Regions from separate parts of the Luteibacter sp. NPDC104163 genome, predicted to be linked through region 1. Evidence: predicted binding sites of a transcription regulator. Region 1 holds the regulator's gene; each other region holds the start of a gene.

The links. Region 1 encodes sigma-54, which starts transcription at its own class of promoters, with help from an activator protein. Its sites were predicted from a motif close to TGGCACGNGCNTTGC; they were not measured.
Region 2: the regulator sigma-54 is predicted to act here: its motif matches at 2,354-2,368, upstream of glnA (type I glutamate--ammonia ligase).
Region 3: the regulator sigma-54 is predicted to act here: its motif matches at 4,921-4,935, upstream of fliD (flagellar filament capping protein FliD).

Annotation. Positions count from the first base shown of each region.
Region 1 covers NZ_JBVJMK010000004.1:88,136-95,876, reverse strand. The annotation lists gene ACZ6YI_RS06865 (KdsC family phosphatase) at 1-359, shown strand, start outside; gene lptC (LPS export ABC transporter periplasmic protein LptC) at 356-955, shown strand; gene lptA (lipopolysaccharide transport periplasmic protein LptA) at 918-1,493, shown strand; gene lptB (LPS export ABC transporter ATP-binding protein) at 1,498-2,217, shown strand; gene ACZ6YI_RS06845 (RNA polymerase factor sigma-54) at 2,394-3,875, shown strand; gene hpf (ribosome hibernation-promoting factor, HPF/YfiA family) at 3,994-4,341, shown strand; gene hprK (HPr(Ser) kinase/phosphatase) at 4,422-5,372, shown strand; gene rapZ (RNase adapter RapZ) at 5,378-6,277, shown strand; gene ACZ6YI_RS06825 (PTS sugar transporter subunit IIA) at 6,315-6,707, shown strand; gene ACZ6YI_RS06820 (HPr family phosphocarrier protein) at 6,700-6,969, shown strand; gene ptsP (phosphoenolpyruvate--protein phosphotransferase) at 7,000-7,741, shown strand, end outside.
Region 2 covers NZ_JBVJMK010000008.1:30,044-37,784, reverse strand. The annotation lists gene ACZ6YI_RS11705 (alpha/beta fold hydrolase) at 1-237, shown strand, start outside; gene ACZ6YI_RS11700 (YcxB family protein) at 560-1,072, opposite strand; gene ACZ6YI_RS11695 (HEAT repeat domain-containing protein) at 1,069-2,136, opposite strand; gene glnA (type I glutamate--ammonia ligase) at 2,411-3,823, shown strand; gene ACZ6YI_RS11685 (OprO/OprP family phosphate-selective porin) at 4,080-5,216, shown strand; gene ACZ6YI_RS11680 (alpha/beta hydrolase) at 5,223-6,971, opposite strand; gene ACZ6YI_RS11675 (alpha/beta fold hydrolase) at 6,990-7,741, opposite strand, start outside.
Region 3 covers NZ_JBVJMK010000001.1:299,507-307,247, reverse strand. The annotation lists gene flgK (flagellar hook-associated protein FlgK) at 1-1,542, shown strand, start outside; gene flgL (flagellar hook-associated protein FlgL) at 1,545-2,741, shown strand; gene ACZ6YI_RS01300 (flagellin N-terminal helical domain-containing protein) at 3,142-4,881, shown strand; gene fliD (flagellar filament capping protein FliD) at 5,024-6,382, shown strand; gene fliS (flagellar export chaperone FliS) at 6,403-6,819, shown strand; gene ACZ6YI_RS01285 (flagellar protein FliT) at 6,816-7,109, shown strand; gene ACZ6YI_RS01280 (PilZ domain-containing protein) at 7,131-7,691, shown strand.

The sequences.
Region 1 (7,741 bases):
TCAAGGTCGCGATCATCACGGCGCGCATCAGCCACCCGGTTTCGCTGCGTGCCGAGGAGCTGGGCATCCAGCACGTCTACCAGGGCCAGAAGGACAAGCGCGCCACGCTTAACGCACTGCTCGAGGCCCTGCGCCTGGAGCCGGCCGAAGCCGCCTTCGTCGGCGACGACCTGCCGGATCTGCCCGCCATGGGCATCGCCGGCCTTGCCGTCGCGGTCGCCAACGCCCATCCGTGGGTCGCCGAGCGCGCCCACTGGCGCACCCGCCTGACCGGCGGCTACGGCGCCGCCCGCGAAGTGGCTGACATGATCCTGGCCGCGCAGGGCAAGGCCGAAGCCGAGCGGGACCGCTGGCTGTGAGCGTCTTCAACCTGTTCAAGGACCGCAGCGCCACCGGAACCTCGGCCATCCTCGCCGCGGTCCTGGGTGCCAGCGTGCTGCTGTACTACTGGGTGGCCCCGGCGAAGAAGGTTGACGACTTCGTGGGTCCGCCCCGTTCGGGCTATGTGCTGACCAACTTCGACCTCGATTCGTACAACGAGGAAGGCAAGCCCGCCTTCAAGCTCATCGCGCCCCACCTGGAGCGCCGCGAGGGCGATGAATCGCTGTACATCAATGCGCCGAATTTCGTGCTGCCCCCGACCAAGGACACGACCGCGCCGCCGTGGACCGGCCACTCCCAGTACGGCTGGGTGAACAAGGACGGCACGATGCTCAAGCTCCAGGGCCTGGTCCACATGGACCGCGTGGCGTTCGCCACCAGCCCGCCGGCCAGCATCGATACCTCTGAGGTCACCGCATGGCCCAAGGAGAACCGCCTGGAAACGGCCGAAGCGGCGCGTATCGTTCAGGGAAGCTCTACAATGAACGGCATCGGCATGCGTGCCAACCTCGACACCAAGCACCTGGAGCTCCTCGATGCAGTCCACACCACGTACCAGCCACGCAAGCGCTAAGGCATTGTTCGCGGCTTGCGGGGTGGCGCTCCTTGCGCTCGCCACGCCGGTCATGGCGAAAAAATCGGACCGCAACGAAGAAGTCCATGTCGACGCCAAGACGTTCGATGGCTCGCAGCAGCCGCAGGGCATCGTGATCTATACCAACAAGGTCGTGATCACGCAGGGCACCCTGAAGATCACGGGTGACAAGGCCACGGTTTACCTCAACGACGATAATTCGGTGAAGCGTGCGGTGATCGATGGCAAACCCGCGACGGTCCAGCAGCAGGACGAAGTGGGCAACTGGATGCACGGCCGCGCCAGCAACATCGATTACGACAACGAGACCAGCGTCGCGATCCTTACCGGCAACGCCCACGTCGACCAGCCCAACAAGGGCACGTCGGATGGCGACAAGCTGACGTACAACACGGAAGACAGCACGATGAAGGGCGAGAGCAACGGCACGTCCACCATCCACATGACCTTCCAGCCGAAGACCCAGCCAGGCGCCGCCCCCGCGGCCAAGCCGGCGGACAACACGAAGAAGCCCTGACACGATGCTTTCAGCCCAAGGCCTGCAGAAGCGGTTCCGCGCCCGCCAGGTGGTACGCGATTTCGCCTTTTCCATCCGCGAAGGTGAAGTGGTGGGCCTGCTCGGCCCCAACGGCGCCGGTAAGACCACCTGCTTCTACATGGTGGTCGGCCTGATCCAGGCCGACGCAGGCCAGATCAAGCTGGACCAGCAGGACATCACCGGCCTGCCCATGCATGCGCGCGCCAAGCTCGGCATCGGCTACCTGCCGCAGGAAGCCTCGGTGTTCCGCCGCCTCAGCGTGGCCGACAACATCCTGGCCGTGCTGGAACTGCGCGACAACATGACCCAGAAGCAGCGCGAGGACGAACTCGAGAGCCTGCTCGACGAGCTGAAGATCTCGCATATCGCCGAACAGAAGGGCATCAGCCTTTCCGGTGGCGAACGCCGCCGTGTGGAGATCGCCCGCGCCCTCGCCGCCCGCCCGCGTTACATGCTGCTCGATGAGCCGTTTGCCGGCGTCGACCCGATTTCGGTGGGCGAAATCCAGCGCATCGTCCGCCACCTGAAGGAACGCGGCATCGGCGTGCTCATCACCGACCACAACGTCCGTGAAACCCTGGGCATCTGCGACCGCGCCTACATCCTCAACGACGGCGAGGTGCTCTCCAAGGGCACCCCCCAGCACATCCTGGCCGACGAAAAGGTCCGCGAGGTGTATCTGGGCCGTGAATTCCGGATCTGATTTCGCCTTTGTGGGAGCGCGCTTGCGCGCGATGGGGGCTCCCGCAGCCCCCATCGCGCGCAAGCGCGCTCCCACGACTACGCAGAATCGGCCGGGCGGCATAGGCGTGCAGGGCGGCTGGTTTAGGGGGGCCGCGAGGGGTTAGGATGGCTCGGTAACCCGATCTTGCGAAGGTAATGAAACCCGGACTTCAGTTTCGCCTGCATCAGCAGCTCACGCTGACGCCACAGCTCCAGCAGGCCATCCGCCTGCTCCAGTTGTCGCAGCTGGAGCTCGAGGCCGAACTCCGCCAGATCGCGGAAAGCAACCCGCTGCTCGAGTTCGCGGAAGACGCCGAGGCGGAAGCGGACGCGCCGGAAGAAAGCGCCAGCTTCGACGAGGCCATGGAGTACCGGGCCCGTGACGAGCAGCCCGCCAAGGCGACCCGCGAGGAAGAATCCACCGCATCGCCCTCCGACGAACTTACGCCGGACTGGGACGACGACCGTTTCCAGGGCGAGGCCGGCGACTACGCGGGCGCCCCGTCACGTAATGGTGGCGGCGACGAAGAAGGCTTCGAGCCGCAGAACGCGGCACCGGAAAGCCTCCAGCAACACCTCGAATGGCAGCTCAACCTCTCCCAGTTCACCCAGCGCGACCACGCCATCGCCACGGCGATCATTCATGCGCTGGACGAAGACGGCTACCTGCGTGATGGCTGCGAGGCGGTCCAGACGGCCCTGCGCGAATTCCACTGCGAGCTCGACGAGATCGAAGCGGTGCGCAAGCGCATCCAGCGCTTCGATCCGACCGGCATCGCCAGCCTGGACCTGCGCGACTGCCTGCTCTGCCAGCTCAGCCAGTTCTCCGAAGAAACACCCCAGCGCAACCTCGCCATCCGGATCGTCACCGACGAGATCGAGCTGCTGGCGCGCAACGATACCGGCAAGATCGCCCGGCGCCTCAAGGCCGCCGAGGCCGATGTCGCCGTCGCCGCCTCACTCATCCGCAGCCTGGATCCCCGGCCCGGTGCCGCGCTGGACGCCACCCCGGTCGAATATGTGGCACCGGATGTCTACGCGCGCCGCGAGAACGGCCGCTGGCGGGTCAGCCTCAATCCGGATGCCCAGCCCCGGCTGGGCCTGAACCAGCATTACTGCAACCTGATCGCCCGTGCCCGCGGCGATGACGCCACCTGGATGAAAGGCCAGCTCCAGGAAGCCCGCTGGCTGCTGAAGAGCCTGCAATCGCGTGCCGAGACGCTGACCAAGGTCGCCGAGGTGATCGTCCGCCGGCAGAGCGCCTTCCTCGATTACGGCCCCGAGGCCATGCACCCGCTGGTGCTACGCGAGGTGGCCGAGGAGGTGGGCATGCACGAATCGACCATTTCCAGGGTGACCACGCGCAAGTACATGCACACGCCGCGCGGTACCTTCGAGCTGAAACATTTCTTTTCGAGCGGCGTGGCCACGGAAGACGGCGGCAGCGCGTCCGCGACGGCCATCCAGGCCATGCTGCGCAAGCTGATCACGGCGGAAGACCCGCGTCGCCCGCTGTCCGACCAGGCCCTCGCGGAGGAATTCCATCGACGCGGTATTCAGGTCGCACGCCGTACGGTGGCCAAGTACCGTGAAGCGATGCGCATCCCCAGTTCCAGTGAACGCGTTCGCGCGAGTTAAGCGCGGCGCGGAACCCCCTCGGAGGATCACGGTCCCATAGTCGACAGGTTCAGGAGCGGCACCCGCCACTCCCCTCTCGCCGCCCCAGCGGCGGCACCCTCAGCAAGAAGGAGGCGTCATGCAAATCCAGATCAGCGGCCAGCACATCCAGATCACCCCTGCCCTGCGCGAGCGCGTGGAACAGCAAATCGGCCGCTTCGAACGCCTTTTCGACAACATCACCGCCTTAGATGTCGTGCTATCCGTGGATAAGGCTGAACACAAGGTGGGCGGAACGCTCCACTGTTCGGGCACCCGGCTCCACGCCGAGGGCATCATCCGCCAGGAAGACGGCACGATCGGCGATGGCATGTACAAGGCCATTGACGCCATGATCGCCAAGCTCGCCGACCAGCTGAAAAAGCATAAGGAAAAGCTTAAGGACCACCACAACAGCGAGGTCCGCGAGGCCCGCGCCGCCACGTAAAGCCCCCAGGCGGCCTGTGGCACAATATAAGCAAGCCGGTACCCCTGCGTACCGGCTTTCTTTTTGACAGGAACCCCCGCGTGGATCGGCTCACCGCCAGACAACTCTTCGACGGCGTCCATGAACGCATGGCCCTGCGCTGGATCGCGGGCATGCGTGGCGAAGCCCGTGTCCTGGAGCCGAACGCCAAGCTCAGCCGCCGCCCCTCGCTGGTCGGCTACCTGAACGTGATCTACCCCAACAAGGTGCAGATCATCGGTACCGAGGAGCTGAACTACCTCGACGGGCTGGATTCCCGCCAGCGCTGGGAAGCGATCCACAAGATCGCGGCGTACCAGCCGGCCGCGCTCATCGTCACGAAGGACCAGGCGATCCCGCCGGACCTTCGCGAGGTGGCCGAGGAAACCGACACCCCGCTCTGGCAGAGCACCAAGCGCGGCCACGAGCTGCTCACCTACCTGCAATACCACCTGGCGCGCACGCTGGCCCCGCGGGTCACCCTGCACGGCGTGTTCCTCGAGGTGTTCTCGATCGGTGTCCTGATCACCGGCGACCCCGGCTCGGGCAAGAGCGAGCTGGCCCTGGAACTCATCAGCCGCGGCCACCGCCTGGTCGCCGATGACGCCACCGAATTCACCCTGATCGCCCCGGATGTCATCGATGGCGCCTGCCCGGAGCTGCTGCAGGACCTGCTCGAGGTCCGCGGCCTGGGCGTCCTAAACATCCGCGAGATGTTCGGCCACACGGCGGTCAAGCCGTCGAAGTACCTTCGCCTGGTGATCCACCTGAAGCCGATGAAGGATGGCGAGGAGACCGACGCGATGACCCGCCTCACCGGCGATGTCAGCAGGCGCAACGTGCTGGACGTCGACGTACCCAAGATCACCATCCCCGTAGCGCCTGGCCGCAACCTGGCGGTGCTTGTGGAGGCGGCCGTGCGCAACCATGTACTGAAGAGCAAGGGCATCGATCCCGCCCAGACCTTCATCGACCGCCAGGCGCACCAGATGCGCCGGTTCTCCCCGTGGTGACCCCGGTGAACGACGAGCTCCTCAAAGGCCCCATCATCGAAGCCGGCGCCATCCACCTGGTGGTGCTCACCGGCATGTCCGGTGGCGGCAAGACCGTCGCCCTCCGCGCGCTGGAGGACCTGGAGTTCTACTGCGTCGACAACATGCCGGCGGAACTCATCCCGCAGCTGGTCGCCGCCGTCAGCCAGGGCGAGCACGGTCCGCGCCGTCGCATCGCCGTGGGCGTGGACGTACGCAACCGTCGCTCCGACCTCGAGCGCATGCCGCACGTGCTGTCGGAGCTCTCGAGCGCCGGCCTCCACGTACACCTGATCTTCCTGGACAGCCGCGACGACGTCCTGATCAAGCGCTATTCGGAGACGCGCCGCCGCCATCCACTGGCGGCCGAGCGCCGTTCCCTCGCCGATTCCATCGCGGAAGAGCGCCGTCTGCTGCGCCCGCTGGTCTCGATCGCCGAGAAGGTCATCGATACCTCGGAGCTCAACGTCCACCAGTTGCGCCGGCTGTTCGCGACCGGCTACGCGGCGGCCAGCGATGGCACCACGCTGCTGTTCGAATCGTTTGCTTACCGCCGCGGGCTGCCGTCCGACGCGGATTTCGTCTTCGATGCCCGCTGCCTGCCCAACCCGCACTGGGACCCGCGCCTGCGGCCGTTCTCGGGCAAGGACCAGCCGGTGCGCGAATACCTCGACGCGCAGCCCATCGTGGGCGAATACTATGCCGACGTGGCGCGCTGGCTGGATACCTGGCTACCGCGCTTCGAAGGCGAGGACCGCAGCTACGTCACGGTCTCCATCGGCTGCACGGGCGGTCGCCACCGCTCGGTGTATCTCGTGGAGCGCCTTGCCCGGCATTTCCGCGAGGGACGCGGCAACGTACTGACTTTCCATCGTGAGCTCGAATGAGCACCTTTAGCTTTCCCTGCCAGCCGGAGTACCTGCGATGAGCGTCGGCGTGCTCCTTATGACGCACGAAGCCGTGGGCCAGGCCCTGGTCTCCGCCGCGCGCCATGTGATGCCCAAGCTCCCGCTCACGGTGGATGCCGTGGAGGTGCCACCCGGCGCCGACCCGGACATCATGCGCTCGCTTACCGCGAAGCATGCCCGCGAGCTCGATACGGGCGATGGCGTACTGGTGCTGGCCGACCTCTACGGCGCCACGCCGTGCAACATCGGCCTCTCGCTGGGCGCGCTGGGCGTGAAGCTCCGCTGCGTGTCCGGCCTGAACCTGCCGATGCTGCTCCGCGTCCTCAACTACTCTGAAAAATCGTTGCCCGAACTGGCGGAAGTCGCCGCCACCGGTGGCCGCGGAGGGATCTTCATCGATCATGCTTGAACAGGAAATCACGGTATCCAACCGGCTTGGGCTGCATGCCCGCGCATCGGCCAAGCTCGTCCAGCTGGTCTCCAGCTTCAAGGCCACGGTGCACCTCATTAGCAAGGGACGCGAAGTGAACGCGCAAAGCATCATGGGGGTCATGATGCTGGCGGCGGGCATGGGCTCGGTGCTGATGGTGCGCGCCGAAGGCGATGATGAAGCGGCCGCGCTGGCCGCCGTCATCGCCCTGTTCAACAACAAGTTCGACGAAGGGCAGTAACAGCATGGGCGCCAGGGGGGCGAAGCACGCATGAGGTACCAGCTGACCGGCAACGCCGCATCCCGGGGCATGGCCCTGGGCCGGGCGCGTCTGGTCCAGCCGAGCCTGTACACGGCTGACATGCGCATGCTCGAGGACGCGGAAGTCGCGCCCGAACTGGACCGCCTGCACAAGGCCCTGGACCATGCGCGCGCCGAGCTGCGCGAACTGCGCGGCAAGCTGCACGGCGCGCTGGCCCGCGAGGTTGGCGACTTCATCGATGCGCATAGCCTGCTGCTCGATGACGAGGAGCTGCTGCGCGGCCTCGATGAACTGATTTCCGTCGGACACTACACCGCCAGCGCCGCGCTCAAGATGCAGCGCGACCGCCTCGCGGCGGTGTTCGACGCCATGAACGACCCGTACCTGAAGAGTCGCGGCGAAGACATCGACCAGGTCATCGGCCGGGTCATGTCCGCGCTCTTCCAGCAATCCAGCCGCGAAGAGCGCAAGCTTGCGGCGCGCGTCGGCGAGATCATCGTCAGCGATACCGTCGCTCCCGCCGACATGGCCAGCCTGGCCGGCCAGGGCATGCTCGGCGTGGTCGCCAGCGCGGGCAGCATCTACTCGCACAGCGCGATCCTGGCGCGCAGCTTCAACCTGCCCATGCTGGTGGGTACGAAGGATGCGCTCGCCACCATCAACGATGACGACCTTGTCCTGATCGACGCCGAGCGCGGCGAGGTTATCGTCCACCCCACCGCCCAGGATCTCGCCCGCTACCGGCAGTGGC
Region 2 (7,741 bases), on a different contig from region 1:
GCCTTGACGGTAGTTCCGCTGCTCTGCCTGCGTGCGACACGCGATGTTCTCGTGCCGCAAGCGGCGACGGAGCATATCCACGCCACCCGCCCGGATTCGATTCTCAAGGCAGTCGATGGACCGCACGGCATCCTGCAGTCGAATCCCCAGGCCTGCGCAGACTATGTGCGCGACTTCGTTGCAGCGAACGTCTGCAGGAAGTCTGTTCAACGTCACCAGGGTTTGCGCAACCAGTAAAGGCAGTGCGTACACGACTCGACGGAGTAGGGATCGACCCCACGCCGAAAGGGTGGATAAGGCAACTCGCCACAATGGGGACACTTCGGCGCGGCCGTCCTCGACGTTACGGCCGCTGCGAAGAAGGCGCCCATGCCCGGTATGACGGCCAGGAGCATCCACTTGCCCGCGAGCCACTGGCCTGCCAGGCCAACCACCATCCCGACGCCGCCCACGACGTAGAGCCAGCCAAAGCGTTTCCCGTACGCAGCGAGCGCAGCGCTCCATGCTTTCGTGACCTCGGGATCCAGCGTGGCGCGGATGGGTGGCGAACTCGCCACGGTCACGCTCCGCGCACCCTGACGCCTGCAGCGCGCGCCAGTTCAAGGAAGCGCGCATCGTGCGCGCCACGATCAATGAAGAGCGCGCAGGAGCGCGTGGTGAAGACGTACAGCGTGTGTGGTGACACGCAGACGCTGTGTACCGCGCGCCATGCCACTTCGGCGGACATGACCGTGGTGGTGTACTTCACGGTGTCGCGGGTGATCGTGAACACCGGTGAGCCTTCGCGCTGGGCCTTGTCGGCAAGCCTGCGTACCGTCGTCGTCATCATCCACACGATGAAGCCCAGGCCGGAGACGATGCCGACGATGGGCGGGAGCCAGTCAAGGGGGCGATGGCTCGGCGTACCCACGGAGCAAGCGATCACGGCGACGGCCGCGATCGCCATGACGAACAAGGCGCGCGGCGCCCAGCGGTACATGCCGATCACGCTGCGGCGGAGGCTGGCGGGTGTGCGTACGGTATGGATGGTCAGGACGTCGGTCTGCGGCGTTGGTGCGGTCGCGTTGCTCATGGTTCGCCTGCAAGAAGAAGCGGGTTGGACTTCGGGAAGAGGGAAGGTGAGGCCGGCCTCAGTGAACCCACGCGATCACGCCACTCGCCGTGACGCGTACCGGGGCACGGTGCCATCGAGAAGCTCCCATCGGTGGCGAGAAGGATGTCGGCTGCCGGTAGGACGATGCGGAGCTGGCCGGGCTCGGCTACGGCCCCGTAAGGCGCCCAGGGCAGGCGGCGCCAGTACGTGGCGTGCCAATCGCCGTGCTGGGCGCGCTCGAGCTTGTACACGGCACCATTCACCCAGCCCAGGTGCGACAGACCCGAGATCGCGATGATGTCGGTGCCCAGCCGTGCGATGGCCTGCACGTTCATGTCGCCTAGCTGGCTGACATGGCCTTGACCATCGTCGAAGTACAGCCCACCCCCGAACTCGCCCTTGTCGATGCCGTATAGCCGTCCACCATCGATGGACAGCTCCGGCAAAACCATGGGGCGATCGGTAAGCGCGCAACGCGAGTCGTAAGGCAACGTGCGGCCCAGGGCCCATTCCTGTCGGTGGAACGGGGTAAGCGGCGCCGGGTGCTCGATCTGGTTGATCGCGGCCGCGGCGTAATCCCGAACCGGTGGATACCAATAGCCGCTGGCGGCCCGGTGGAGCGCAGGTAATGCGGCGCGGTCGCCCAGGCGCCCCAAGGCAAGGGCCGCGAAGGCACTGGCGTAGGCATCGGCAGGATCGGCCAGTACGCGCTGGAGTGCCTGCTGTGCCGGCGGGTAGCGGACGTAGCCGAGGGAGGCTGCCGCGATCGCGCGAATGTCGGGTCGTGGACTATCAAGCAGCGCGATGGCGGCGTCTCCCGCCGCCGAGGGTGCGGAGGGTCCCAAGCTTGCCAGATCGAACAGGTCGCCCTCCGTGGGCGCACCTTGCAGCGCTGCAACGAGGTCTTTGCCTTCGCGCGTGGTGGGGCGTGTGTCATCCCGTACGGCTGCGGTGTCTATCGGCGGCAGTGCTGCTTGGGCACCGGCCATGTGCCAGGCCAATAACAGCAAGCACGCGATCCATCGCTGGGGCTTCGCACCCATGGCTCTCTCCCGGTCCCTGAAAGCCGCGACGCCCCCGCCCCGTTCGGCGAGCGCATCTTGCGTGGGCGCGGCGCATTGGCGCAAGGCATGCCGCAACGCAGCCGATTTGGTGCATGAGGCTTATAAATGCACCGTCGTGGTGCAATCCAGCACATGTCATTTGGCGGGTTTATGATGCCGGGGCTTGATCCAGGCCGGTCTTCCCATGCGGGGCCGCTGGCATAGCGATTGCTACAAGCCCTGCGCCCCAACACCTATTGCCGAGGTTTTGCCCATGTCCGCCGCTTCGAAAGTGCTGAACCTGATCCAGGACGAGGAAATCGAGTTCGTCGACCTGCGTTTCGCCGACATGCTCGGCAAGCACCACCACGTGACCTTCCCGGCCCACCAGATCGACGAAGGCACCTTCGAAGACGGCAAGATGTTCGACGGCTCCTCGATTGCTGGCTGGAAGGGCATCAACGAGTCCGACATGGTCCTGATGCCGGATCCGGAAACGGCCCACCTCGATCCGTTCAGCGCGCACAAGCAGCTGATCCTGCATTGCGACGTTCTCGAGCCGAGCACCATGCAGGCCTACGGCCGTGACCCGCGCTCGATCGCCAAGCGCGGCGAGGCGTACCTCAAGTCCACCGGCATCGCCGATACGGCGTTCTTCGGCCCGGAGCCGGAGTTCTTCATCTTCGATTCGATCCGCTGGCAGAACGACATGGGCCGCGTGTTCTACGAGATCAACTCGGAAGAAGCCGCCTGGTCGTCGCGTTACAAGTACGACGGCACCAACACCGGCCACCGCCCGGGCGTGAAGGGCGGCTATTTCCCGGTCAGCCCGGTGGATAGCCTGGGCGACCTGCGCGCCGACATGTGCAAGGTGCTCGAGTCGCTCGGCCAGGTGGTCGAAGTGCACCACCACGAAGTGGCCAATGCGGGCCAGTGCGAGATCGGCACCCGCTTCAACACGCTGGTGAAGAAGGCCGACGAATTGATGACGATGAAGTACGTCATCAAGAACGTCGCCCACCAGGCCGGCAAGACCGTGACCTTCATGCCGAAGCCGATCGTCGGCGACAACGGCTCGGGCATGCACGTGCACCAGTCGCTGTCGAAGAACGGCGAGAACCTGTTCGCGGGTGACCTGTACGGCGGCCTGTCGCAGACGGCGCTGTGGTACATCGGCGGCATCTTCAAGCACGCCAAGGCCATCAACGCGTTCGCCAACAGCACCACCAACAGCTACAAGCGCCTGGTGCCGGGCTTCGAAGCGCCGGTGATGCTCGCCTATTCGGCGCGTAACCGTTCGGCTTCGTGCCGCATCCCGTACGTCGCCAGCCCGAAGGGCCGTCGCATCGAAATCCGCTTCCCGGATCCGATGCAGTCGGGCTACCTGACCTTCACCGTGCTGATGATGGCCGGCCTGGACGGTATCCTGAACAAGATCGACCCGGGTGCACCGGCCGACAAGGACCTGTACGACCTGCCGCCGGAAGAAGAGAAGAACATCCCGCAGGTGTGCGCGAGCCTGGACGAAGCGCTCTCCGCGCTCGATAAGGATCGCGAGTTCCTGAAGGCCGGCGGCGTGTTCACCGATGATTTCATCGATGGCTACATCGCGCTGAAGATGCAGGAAGTGACCCGCTACCGTGCGAGCACCCACCCGCTGGAATTCCAGATGTACTACGCGATCTGATCGCATTCCTCGGGGTGAGGAAGGGAGGGGGAGCTTCGGCTCCCCCTTTTTTTGCCTCAAGCCTGCCCGTTTCCGGCCGATGCAGCAGGGCCAGATGACAGTTTTGTGACCGCCTGTGCCTTTTTGGCCACGCAGGAACCTGCGATGGCTGCTAATTTTTGCTGGAACCGCCGGAGTGGGTGGCGGGGTAGGAAGGGGTACATGAGTGAAGAAGACGATCCTTGCGCTGCTGGCGCTGGCCGGTAGCGCCTGCGCCATGGCGGACGACGCGCCGCGCAACCAGTACGACTGGCGCAACAACTGGCCGACGCACTATGTGTTCGCCGATGGCACCGACCTGGGCCTGTCCGTGAAGTACCAGTTCGATCTGGATCGCTTCAGCAATGACCAGGGTACGTACGAGGACGCCCAGACCAACCGCCGCAAGGAGTTCGGCTTCTTCATCCGCAAGAAGGGCGTGTATGACGCCACGGCGGTGTTCGATTTCCAGGCGAAGACGTGGCTCGACGTGTTCTTCCGCCTGCAGACCAAGGCGCTGCTCGGCGACGATGCCGGCGCGGTGCGCGTGGGCTTCATGAAGACACCGGTGGGCTTCGAGGGCAACACCAGCACGGGTACGACCTCGTTCCTGGAAACCTCGTTACCGATGCAGGCCGTGTACGCCAACCGCCGCATCGGTGTGGATTGGGCACTTGCCCGCAAGGCCTACCTGGTCCAGCTGGGTTACTACAACGGCGGCAACCTGCAGGGCGACCTGGATGGCCGCATGGTCGCGGCACGCGCGGCCTGGACGCCGAACAACGCGCCCGGCCACGTGCTGCACCTTGGCGGTTCCGTCTCACGCGAAGACCCGAAGGGCACGTGGGATGGCCGCGGCCACTACAACGTGCCGTCGGCGCGCCTGCGGGCCTTGCCCGAGGCGGGCCTGATCACGCAGCGCCTCATCGACTCCGGTGCACTGTCGCCCGCCAGCCACATCGATCGCCGCGGCGCGGAGGCGTTGTGGATCGAGGGTCCGTACAGCGTGCAGGGCGAATACCTGGATGCAAAGGTAAAGCTGGTCGGCAAGCCGGCGTACAAGGCGCATGGCTGGTACACCTTTGGCAGCTGGGTGCTCACCGGCGAGTCGCGCTCCTACAGCGCGGGCAACGTGTCCGACGTGGTGCCGAAGGGGCCGTGGGGCGCCGTCGAGGTGCTGGTGCGCTACAGCACCCTCGACCTCGACGACGGCACGACCCGTGGTGGCAACGAACACGACTGGACGCTCGGCGCCAACTGGTACCTCACGAAGTACCTGAAGCTCCAGGCCAACTACGTGCGCGCGTTCAGCGATCGGCGTGACCTGCGCATCGATCCGCATGTGTTCGAGGTGCGTGCGCAGGTCATGTTCTGACGGCGGCTAGCTCTCGCCAAGCATGGCTTCGACCAGCTCGCCGGCATCGGCAGGTGATAGCGAACCGTCGTCCCTTGGCTTGCGCGGTGGCTTCGGCGTGGGCACGTATTTGCACCCGTTGAGCTTCTGGGTGGGCACCACGCCGTCGAGCAGGAAGCGGCCGGCGGCCTCCTCGATGCACGGGGTTCGCGAGCCAGCCACGATCCCATGGCCCGAGACGCCCTGGGCCACGACGATGCGCGCATTGCCAAAACGCTCCAGGATGCGCGAGGCGCCGTCGAGTGGCGTGCGCACGTCGTACTCGGCGTGGATGAGGAGAAAAGGCGCCGTGCCCTGGATGGGCTCCAGCGAGGGACGCGTCGAAACGCGCCCTTGCCACATCGAGCAGACGAGGGCAAAGAACTCGATGCCTTGCTGGCTCGCCGGGTAGTCCCTCGCGCGCTGGCGGGCCACGTCGCGCCAATGCGTTGCCGCCGGGTTCCACGGATTGTCGTTGCAGCGCGTCGCGAGCATCACCGACTCGCGGTTGGGCAGCAGGCGCACGGGCCAGGCCGGTGCATGGATGAGCTCGCCGTCGCCGTCGAGAGGATCGACCGCATCGACCACCTGCGTGTCGTCGCCAAAGAACCAGCTGACCAGCGTTCCGGCGCGCTTGCGGACCTTGCGGTCGACCGCGTCGTCCGGCGCAAAGCGCAGGCCGGCTAATGCAGCGCGGAAATCCGATTCCGTGATCCACGGCGAGGCGGTGACCACCGGGGCGAGCGCCAGCGCGGCCTTCAACGAGGCGGGGCTGTCGATCTTCGGCAGCCATGCCTGCTTCACCCGCGGGTGCATCGCGGACACGGCCCGGATCATGTCTTCTTCGCTTTGCGTGACACCGTAACGTTCGGGCTTCGCCAGCATGGGGCGCACCGCGCGGCGGCGGAACGCGCGGTCGCGCTCGCGCAACGTGGCGAGGTCGGCATCGTCAATGCTTGCGGTGAAGTCGATGCTGGAATCCAGCAGCATGCGACCCGCCCTGGCCGGGAACATCGCCCGGTGCCATGCGCCTACCATCCCGCCATAGGAATAGCCGACGAAGTTGAGCACGTCTTCGGCCATGGCCCGTCGTGCCTGCTCCAGGTCATAGACGTGCTGCTCCGTGCCGATCCAGCGCGTCGCCGGGTTTCCCGCGCAGTCGTATGCGATCGACTGCGCGGCATCCAGGGTGGATGGCCAGTCATCGAACGCGTCCGGCGGCATGCGGATATCCTCGACGCTGCCGCAGCGAAAGGTGTAGCTCCCATCCATCCCGCGTGGAATCACCGCCACCAGGTCGTACCGGTCGGACAGCTTGCGCTGCCATCCCGTGATGGGATCGGCCGCATCGCCGGTGGCCCACTTGGAAGCGATCGAAAGAATGAAATCGCGCGGATTCCCGCCCGGGCCGCCGATGTGGAAGAAGTAAGCGCCCTGGCGCTGCGCGGGGTCCAGCGCCCTCGCCCGTACGAGCCCTACGCTGATCTTCGGGCCATCGGGGTGGTAGTGATCAAGTGGCACGGGCATGTTCGCGCATTGCAGCCTGTCGCCCAGGTGTGCGTGCAGTTGCGCTTTCAGGGCGCCCACGGCGACGTCGGTGTCGGCGAAGTCGGTGGCGGCACACTGACTCCAGGTGAGCTGCGGTGCAGGGCCATCCAGGGGGCGTGCCGCTTCGCATGCGATCGAGTGCGCGAGCAGTCCACCGCTGAAAAAACAGAGGAAAAAAGTTCGTTTCATGTCGCGTCCTTGCGTAGGTCAGGGGGCCACCGCATCCATGCGGCAATCGGTTCGGCGGGCGGGCGCGTCGGGGACTTCGCCGGTGAGCAGGAAGCGCGCCGCCGCGCGCTCGATGCACGGAACACCCGAGGCATTGAAGAGGCCATGGAGGTCACTGCCCCGCGCCATCACGAGATGCGCATTCGGGTAGTGCGCAAGCAGCGCTTCGCTGCCGCGCGCGGGTGTCGGCACGTCGTCTTCCGCTTGCAGCATGAGGAAGGGCGGCCCGCTTGCAATCACGTCCAGGTCGGGCTTGTCGACCGCGTTCCCGCCCCAGCGCGTGCACACCAGGTAGGGCGCGATGTCGGTGCCGTCAGCCTCCCAGAAGCTGAGGGCGAAGTGATCGGCGCGCGCACGTATCGCCGCATCGGTTCCCCACCACGGGCCGTCGTTGCACAGCGTGGCCATCCAGACGGAATCGCTCGGCGCGCCGATGAGTACACCCGCGGGCCGTGTTGCGCGGTACCGGGCGCTGAAGCGGTAGGGCGGCAGTAGCGGACCGGGCGCGCTGGCAGGGAGGAGCAGTTGCCGGGCCGCCGTGCGCAGCGAGGCGTCGAGCGTGGCGGCGCTCGCAAACGGGCGCCGCTCCGCCTTGGCGGAAAGTGCTTCCCAACCGTCCCAGCCGTCCTGGGCCACCCAGCCCTGCATCGTCAGCGCGGCAGCCAGGTACGTCGGCGATGTGAGCCGGTCATGCCAGGCTTCGCGCAACACGCCGGGCATCCGCCAGAGCA
Region 3 (7,741 bases), on a different contig from region 1:
AGCTTCTTCGGTGCGATCAGCGACGTGGCCAACGCGCCGGTGGATACCGCGAGCCGCCAGGCCCTCATCGGCCAGATGAGCTCGCTGGTCTCCACCTTCAAGTCACTCTCCACGCAGTTCCAGTCGCTGGATGCCCAGACCAACCAGCAGATCAGCAGCGCGGTCGACAACATCAACACGCTGGCCAAGAACATCGCGAACCTCAACGCGCAGATCCAGAAGGGTTACGCGAGCGGTGCCGAGCCCAGCGAACTGCTCGACCAGCGTGACCAGGCCGTTTCCGATCTCTCCAAGATCGTCGGCGTCAGCGTCACCCAGACCAGCGATCACATGTACACGGTCAGCGTGGGCAACGGCCTGCCGCTGGTCAACGGCACGAACTCCACGAAGCTCGCCACGGCCACGAACCAGTACGACTCGTCGCGGCTGGAAGTGGTCGATACGCAGGGCACGGTAATCTCTGGCCAGCTGGGCTCGGGCTCGCTCGGCGCGACGTTCGATTTTCGCACCAATGTGCTCGACCCGGCCCGCAACCAGCTCGGTCGCTCCGCCATCGCGCTGACCAGCGCGATGAACAAGCAGAGCGCGCAGGGCATCGACCTGAACGGCGACGCCGGCGGCAACATGTTCAACATCGCCGACCCGGCGGTGTTCAACAGCACGAAGAACACCGGCACCGGCTCGGTCTCCGCCGTGGTGTCCGACGTATCCAAGCTCGATAGCTCCGATTACATCCTGCGCTTCGACGGGGTGAAGTGGTCCGCCGCCACGACGGCGGGCGTGACCGTGCCCATGACCGGTACCGGTTCGGCCACCGATCCGTTCGTGGTCGGCGGCATGCAGATCACCGTGGCCGCGGGCGCGGCGGCGGGCGATTCCTTCCAGATCCAGCCGACCCGCAACGCCGCGTCGACGATCAGCGTGGCGATAAGCGACACCAACAAGATCGCAGCATCCGGCCCGCTCGCCGCCGGCAAGGCCTCGACCAACACCGGCAGCGGTGTGCTGGGCGGCCTGACGGTGACCGATACGGCCAACCCGAACTTCAAGACGCCGGTCAATATCGTCTTTACCTCGGCCAACACCTACAGCATCAACGGTGGGCCGGACCAGAACTACACCTCGGGCGACACGATCACCGGTAACGGCTGGTCGCTGAAGCTGACCGGCAAGCCCGCGCTCAACGACACGTTCACCGTGAAGCCGGCCGGCAGCTCGAGCGGCGACAACGGCAACGCGCTGGCCATGGCCAACGTCGCCAATGTCGGCGTGCTCGATAACGGCGTGACGACGGTCGGCAAGTCGTACAGCCAGCTGGTCGCCCAGGTTGGCACGGCTGGTGCATCCGCCAATACGGCGCTGAGTGCACAGCAAAGCATCCTCGACCAGGCCACGGCATCGCAGCAGAGCGTTGCGGGCGTGAACCTGGATGAGGAGGCCGCCAACCTCCTGAAGTTCCAGCAGGCGTATTCGGCGTCCGCCCAGGTGATCACCACGGCGAACTCCATCTTCCAGTCCCTCCTTTCCGCGGTGCAGAGCTGATCATGCGTATCTCCACGACCTGGCAGCAGCAACAGTCCGTCAACCAGATGCTCAACCGGCAGTACGACCTGTCGCAGACGCAGCTGGCCCTCGGCAACGGCAAGGCGATGCAGAGCCCGTCGGACAACCCCGCCGCCGCGGCGCGGGCGGTCGACGTCAATTCCGCCAGCGCGCAGAACGACCAGTACTCGCGCAACATCAACATGGCCACCACGCGCCTGTCGACGGAAGAGCAGTCGCTGTCGAACGCGTCGGATATCCTCGATCGCATCCGTACGCTCGCGCTCGAAGGCAGCAACGGCACGCAGACCGATGAGTCGCGCAAGTCGATCGCGACGGAACTTCGGCAGACGCTGCAGCAGCTCGTTGCGCTGGGCAATACGAAGGACGGGCAGGGTGAATTCATCTTCGCCGGCAATCGCACGTCGGCGCAGCCGTTTACGCAGTCGGGCCTCGGTGTTTCCTATAGCGGCGACCAGGGCCAGCGCATGGTCGCGGCCGGTGCCGGGCTGCAGGTGGCCACGGGCGATAGCGGTGACGACGTTTTCATGTCGATCAAGGGCGGCAACGGTACGTTCCAGACCGCTGCGGGCGCGACGAATACCGGTACCGGCGTCGTCGGTGCCACCACCGTGACTGATGCCTCGGCGTGGACGGGTGGCAGCTACACGATCACGTTCACCGATGCATCGAACTACGAAATCCATGACGCTGCGGATCCGACCGGTCCTGCGATCAGCACGGGTACGTACGCGGGTAACTCGGGCGTCATCAATTTCAACGGCGCGCAGATCAACCTGACCGGTGCGCCGGCCGCCGGCGATTCGTTCTCGGTCACGCCGTCGTCGTCGCAGGATGTGTTCTCCACGGTCGCAGGCCTCATCACGGCGTTCGAAACGCCGGGTGGCGGCGCGGCGATGAACAACGCGGTGAATGCGCAGCTGCAGAATCTCGACCAGGCCCAGGGCAGCTTCCTCAATACGCGTACCCAGATCGGCGCGCGGATGAACACGCTGGACCAGCAGACCAGCCTGGGCTCGGACATGAAGCTGCAGTACGACACGACGCTCTCGGGTCTGCAGGATCTCGACTACGCCAGCGCGGCGAGCAAGTTCTCGCAGCAGCAGAGCGCGCTCGATGCCGCCCAGCAGGCCTACGTGAAGATGCAGAACCTTTCGCTCTTTAATTACCTGAAGTAATTCAGGTACTGAATGGCAGAACGCGTAAGACGTTCACCATGGATGGCTTTGCCGGGCGGTTGCCACCACGCCTCGGTTTCTTGCGACACCTTGGGTTGACCTTTCCACCAACGGCACGGTTGCCGGCCCGGATCCCCCTGGCCGGATTTCCACACAGGAAGTGAAAAATGGCCCTAAACCCCGGCGCACCCGTGCCGATACCTCCCTCGACAGTGGCAGGGCAGGGCTACGTCCCAGGCCCCCGTCAAAAAATAACTGTTGACAGGTAGAAAAAGTTCTCAAGTTTCCTCCCGGCGTGCCGTAAACCTCTCTGAGGCGGAAGGCTTCCCTATCGGAACCCCGCCGGAATACGCCGACACCTACTCCGGCCATTCGGTTCCGCTACCAAAGGATCATTACGATGTCTCTGACCATCAACACCAACATCATGTCGCTGAATGCTCAGCGCAACCTGTCGACCTCGCAGACGAAGCTGTCCTCGGCTATCGAGCGCCTGTCCTCGGGTAACCGCATCAACAGCGCCAAGGACGACGCCGCCGGCCTCGCCATCTCGACCCGCATGACGACCCAGATCAACGGTCTGAACCGCGCGGTGCAGAACGCGAACGACGGTATCTCGCTCTCGCAGACCACCGAGTCGGCCCTGGACGAAGTCACGAACAACCTGCAGCGCATCCGCGAGCTGGCCGTTCAGTCGACCAACGCCTCCAACTCCAACTCCGACCGCGCGGCGCTCGACTCTGAAGTCCAGCAGCGCCTGTCGGAAGTCACCCGTATCGCCACGCAGACCAACTTCAACGGCATGAAGGTCCTCGACGGCTCGGCCAAGAACCTGAGCTTCCAGGTCGGCGCGAACGTCGGTGAAGTGATCAACGTTGGCCTCGATAAGGGCATGAAGGCCGACCAGGTCGGCTCCCTGGCCAGCACGACGGTGTCGGCCAGCTTCGCCACGGGCCTTAAGCTCGCCACGAACGACCTGACGGTCGACACGGGTGCGGGCGCCGTGAGCGTCGCTCCGGCTACCTACAAGAACGTCGACGACCTGGTCACGGCGATCAACACGGCTGCGGGCGGCACGGCCATTGCCAGCAAGGACGCCACCACCGGCGAGCTGAAGATCTCCAACAGCTCGACCACGGCAGGCATCACCTTCGGTGGTTCGGCTGCTGCGACCCTTGGCCTGAGCACGGTGGGTAAGGCTACCGCTGGCGGCGCCACGAGCACGCCGGGTACCGCCACGAACGACATGACCGGCAAGTTCGCTACGCCTCTCACGATCGCGGCGAATGCCCTCACCATTGGTGGCCAGAGCGTCGACGGCACCTTCAACAGCATCGCAGACCTGAAGGCCAAGATCGATGGCCTCGGCATCACGGGTCTCACCACCTCGGTCACCGGCGAATCGCTGACCCTCAGCAACTCGACCGGTGCCGACATCGCCATTGGCGGTGCTGACGCCACCACCCTGGGCTTCGGCGCCAAGGTTGATGCCGCGACCACCGGCACCGGCGCTGCGACCCCGGCTACCGCCACCAGCACGGCCAAGGCCGCCCTCGCTGCCAACCAGCCTGTGACGATCAAGGACGGCGACCTGAAGCTGCAGATCGGCAGCGGCGACGCCTTCAGCATCTCGGGCACGTTCAAGTCGACCCAGGACCTGGCTGACGCGATCAACAGCAAGTCGTCGGAAGGCGTCACCGCGTTCGTCGACAAGGATGGCAACCTGAACCTGTCGTCGTCGCAGGCGATCAAGGTGACGGTGGCCGCTAACAGCACGGCCGAGACGCTCGGCTTTGCGGACGCCAACGTCGCGGTCGATACGAGCCACACCCTGGCCGATTCCAGCGTCAAGACCGTGGATGATGCCAATGCCACGATCAACCGCATCGATGCCGCCCTGCAGTCGGTTTCCGACCTGCGCTCGACCCTCGGTGCGGTACAGAACCGCTTCGAGTCGACCATCTCCAACCTGCAGAACATCTCGCAGAACCTGACCTCGTCGAAGTCGGCCATCACCGACGCCGACTTCGCCCAGGAAACCGCGAACATGTCCTCGGCGCAGATCCTGCAGCAGGCCGGCGTCTCGGTGCTCGCCACCGCGAACCAGTCGCAGCAGATCGTGACCAAGCTCCTCGGCTAATCCGCCCGGAGCTCCGCCTCCCCGGGTTAGCTCCGGGGTTGGCAGGGTAATTGCTTAAGTTGCCACGGGTAGCCCTGCGCGCAGGGCTACCCGTCGGCAAATTGGCGCCCAGGGCAGTGAGGCGTCTTCAAGGAGAAGTCTCGTGTCCACCAATCCGATCACCCTGGGTTCCAGCTCCATCGACGTCGCGTCGATCGTGTCGAACCTTGTAGCCAACAAGCGCGCCGCGACGGATAAAAAGCTTTCCGACGCCAGTTCGGCCAACACCACCCAGATTTCCGCGGTCGGCAATTTCACTTCCTCGCTGACCAGCCTGCAGAACGCCATGAAGGCGCTGACCAGCGGTTCCGCGTTCACCACGCAGAAGACCTCGGTCGGCGACACCACGATCCTCACCGCCTCGGCTGATGACACAGCCGTCCCCGGTACGTTCAATATCGTGGTCGGCAAGCTCGCCACGGCCCAGAAGACCTCGTCCGGCGCGATCAGCAGCTCGACCGCTGCCGTCGGTACCGGCACGCTGACGATCGCCATCGGCGACAAGTCGATGAGCCTGGACATCGGCAGCACGGGTAATTCGCTGCAGGACATCCGCGACAAGATCAACAAGGCATCGGATAACCCCGGTGTGACTGCCAGCATCGTGACCGGCAAGGACGGCGCGCACCTGGTCCTTTCGTCGGTTTCCACGGGCGCTGCCAACGCGTTCTCGGTCACCGCCAGCGGCGGCGACGGCGGGCTATCCAAGCTCGCGTTCGACCCGACGACGGATACCCCGACGACCAAGGCTCAGGATGCCGAATTCACCATCGATGGAACCGCGGCGACCAGCGCGACGAATACCGTGGCCGATGCGATCGATGGCGTCACGCTGAACCTGGTGAAGGAAGGTCCTAGCAGCGTCAGCATCACGACCGATACGTCGGCCGTGACCACGGCGGTCCAGAGCCTGGTCACCGCCTACAACTCGTTTGTGTCCACGTACCAGACCCTGACCAAGTACGACGCGACCAATAACCAGGTCGGCGCCCTCATCGGCGACGCCACGGTCATGTCGATCAAGAGCCAGGTCTCCAGCCTTATCGGCTCGCACGTCGCGGCGGCCAACGGTGGCCCCACTTCGCTCAGCAGCCTGGGCGTGTCTTTCCAGGTCGATGGCACGCTGGCGTTCGATTCCAGCAAGCTCACCAAATACATGGCGTCTAACCCGAAGGAGACGCAGAGCCTGCTCAGCGGCGACAACGGCATCGCGCCGAAACTCGACAAGCTGATCACGAGCTGGACCTCCAGCTCCGGCATCCTGACCCAGCGCACCAATAACCTGAACCAGAAGACCAAGGATATTGCGCAGCAGCAGTCGGATTACGACCAGCAGATGCAGGACTACACCAAGCGGCTGACCACGCAATACACCGCGCTGGACACCATGATGACCAAGCTCAGCAGCACCAGCAGCTATCTCCAGCAGCAGTTCGACGCGCTGAGCAACTCAAACAAGTAACACGGTAGGAACGACTAGACATGGCACTGGGATACTCGCGCGGCGCAGGCGCCTACCAGCAAATCCGCACCGGCGGTGGCATTGAATCCGCCGACGCGCACGGCCTGGTCACCCTCCTGATGGAAGGTGCCCTCGAGCGCATCCGCCTGGCGGTGGCTTGCATCGCCACTGGCAACGTCGCCTCGCGTGGCGAAGCCATTTCCAAGGCCATCGAGATCATCGGCGGCCTGCAGGCCGGCCTGAACCACGAGGTGCAGCCCTCGCTGGTCGAGCGCCTGGATGCCCTGTACGACTACATGAGCCGCCGCCTCCTGTTCGCCAACCTGCACGCCGATACCCTGGCGCTGGACGAAGTGGCGACCCTGCTTGGCCAGATCCGCGACAGCTGGGTGGCTATCCCCGCTGAAGCTCGCCAGGTGGCAGGGGCCGGGGCATGAACATCACTTTCTGCGACATCGATCGCGTCCTGACCCTGACCGAGGCCATGCACGCCGCCGCTTCGGAAGGGCGCTGGGATGACCTGACCGGCCTGGAAGCGGAGCGCGACCCCGTGTTGCGTGCCGGCACGATGCGCCCGGCACCGGAAACGCTCGAGTCGCTCAAGTCGATCATGCTGATCGACAACCTGATCAAGGACCTCGTCTCGGCCGCCCGCGACGAGACCGCGCTGGCGCTCGGTTCCTCGAACCGGGTACGCAAGGCCGTGGCTGCGTATACTTCGTTCTGATTTCACCACGGTGGCAGGCCCATGAGTGACTCGACGTGGAAGGCCTTTTCGGAGCGGGTCACCTGGGACGCCCGGTTCCACGCCACCTGTGAGCCCGCCGAGCGCCCCGCGCCGGCCGCCCTGGCTTCGGTCAACGATCGCAACGCTAACGTCCTGGTCGCCGTAGCCGCCCTGATGGACCGCCGGGTCGATACCGGCGACGAGGACAACGCCCTCAGTCATGAGGTCGCCCGGCTGGATGCCAAGCTCAACGTCCTCATGGAGATCGTGAACCGCCTTCTCCTGCCGCAGTCGGCCCTGCCACCCCGCATTTCCCTGCGCTTCAACGCCCTTGGCGTGGTCCTCCCCTGGGACGGCCTGCCGCCCGTGGGCGAGTCGGTGCTGGTGAAGCTGCACTTCGATGTGGTCAGGGCGCTGCCCCTCGAACTGCCGGGCATCCGCCAGCCGGGGCCCATGGACGGCAAGGGTTTCGTGGCCTTCGATGGCCTTTCCGAACCGGTCCGCGACGAGATCGAGCGGCTGGTTTTCCGCCAGCACCGGCGCCAGGTCGCCGAGGCCCGGGCCCAGTCGGCCCAGGGGTGACCTTTTACGTCACGTGACGTAAGAACGTCGCGTGTCTTCCTGCGTCACAT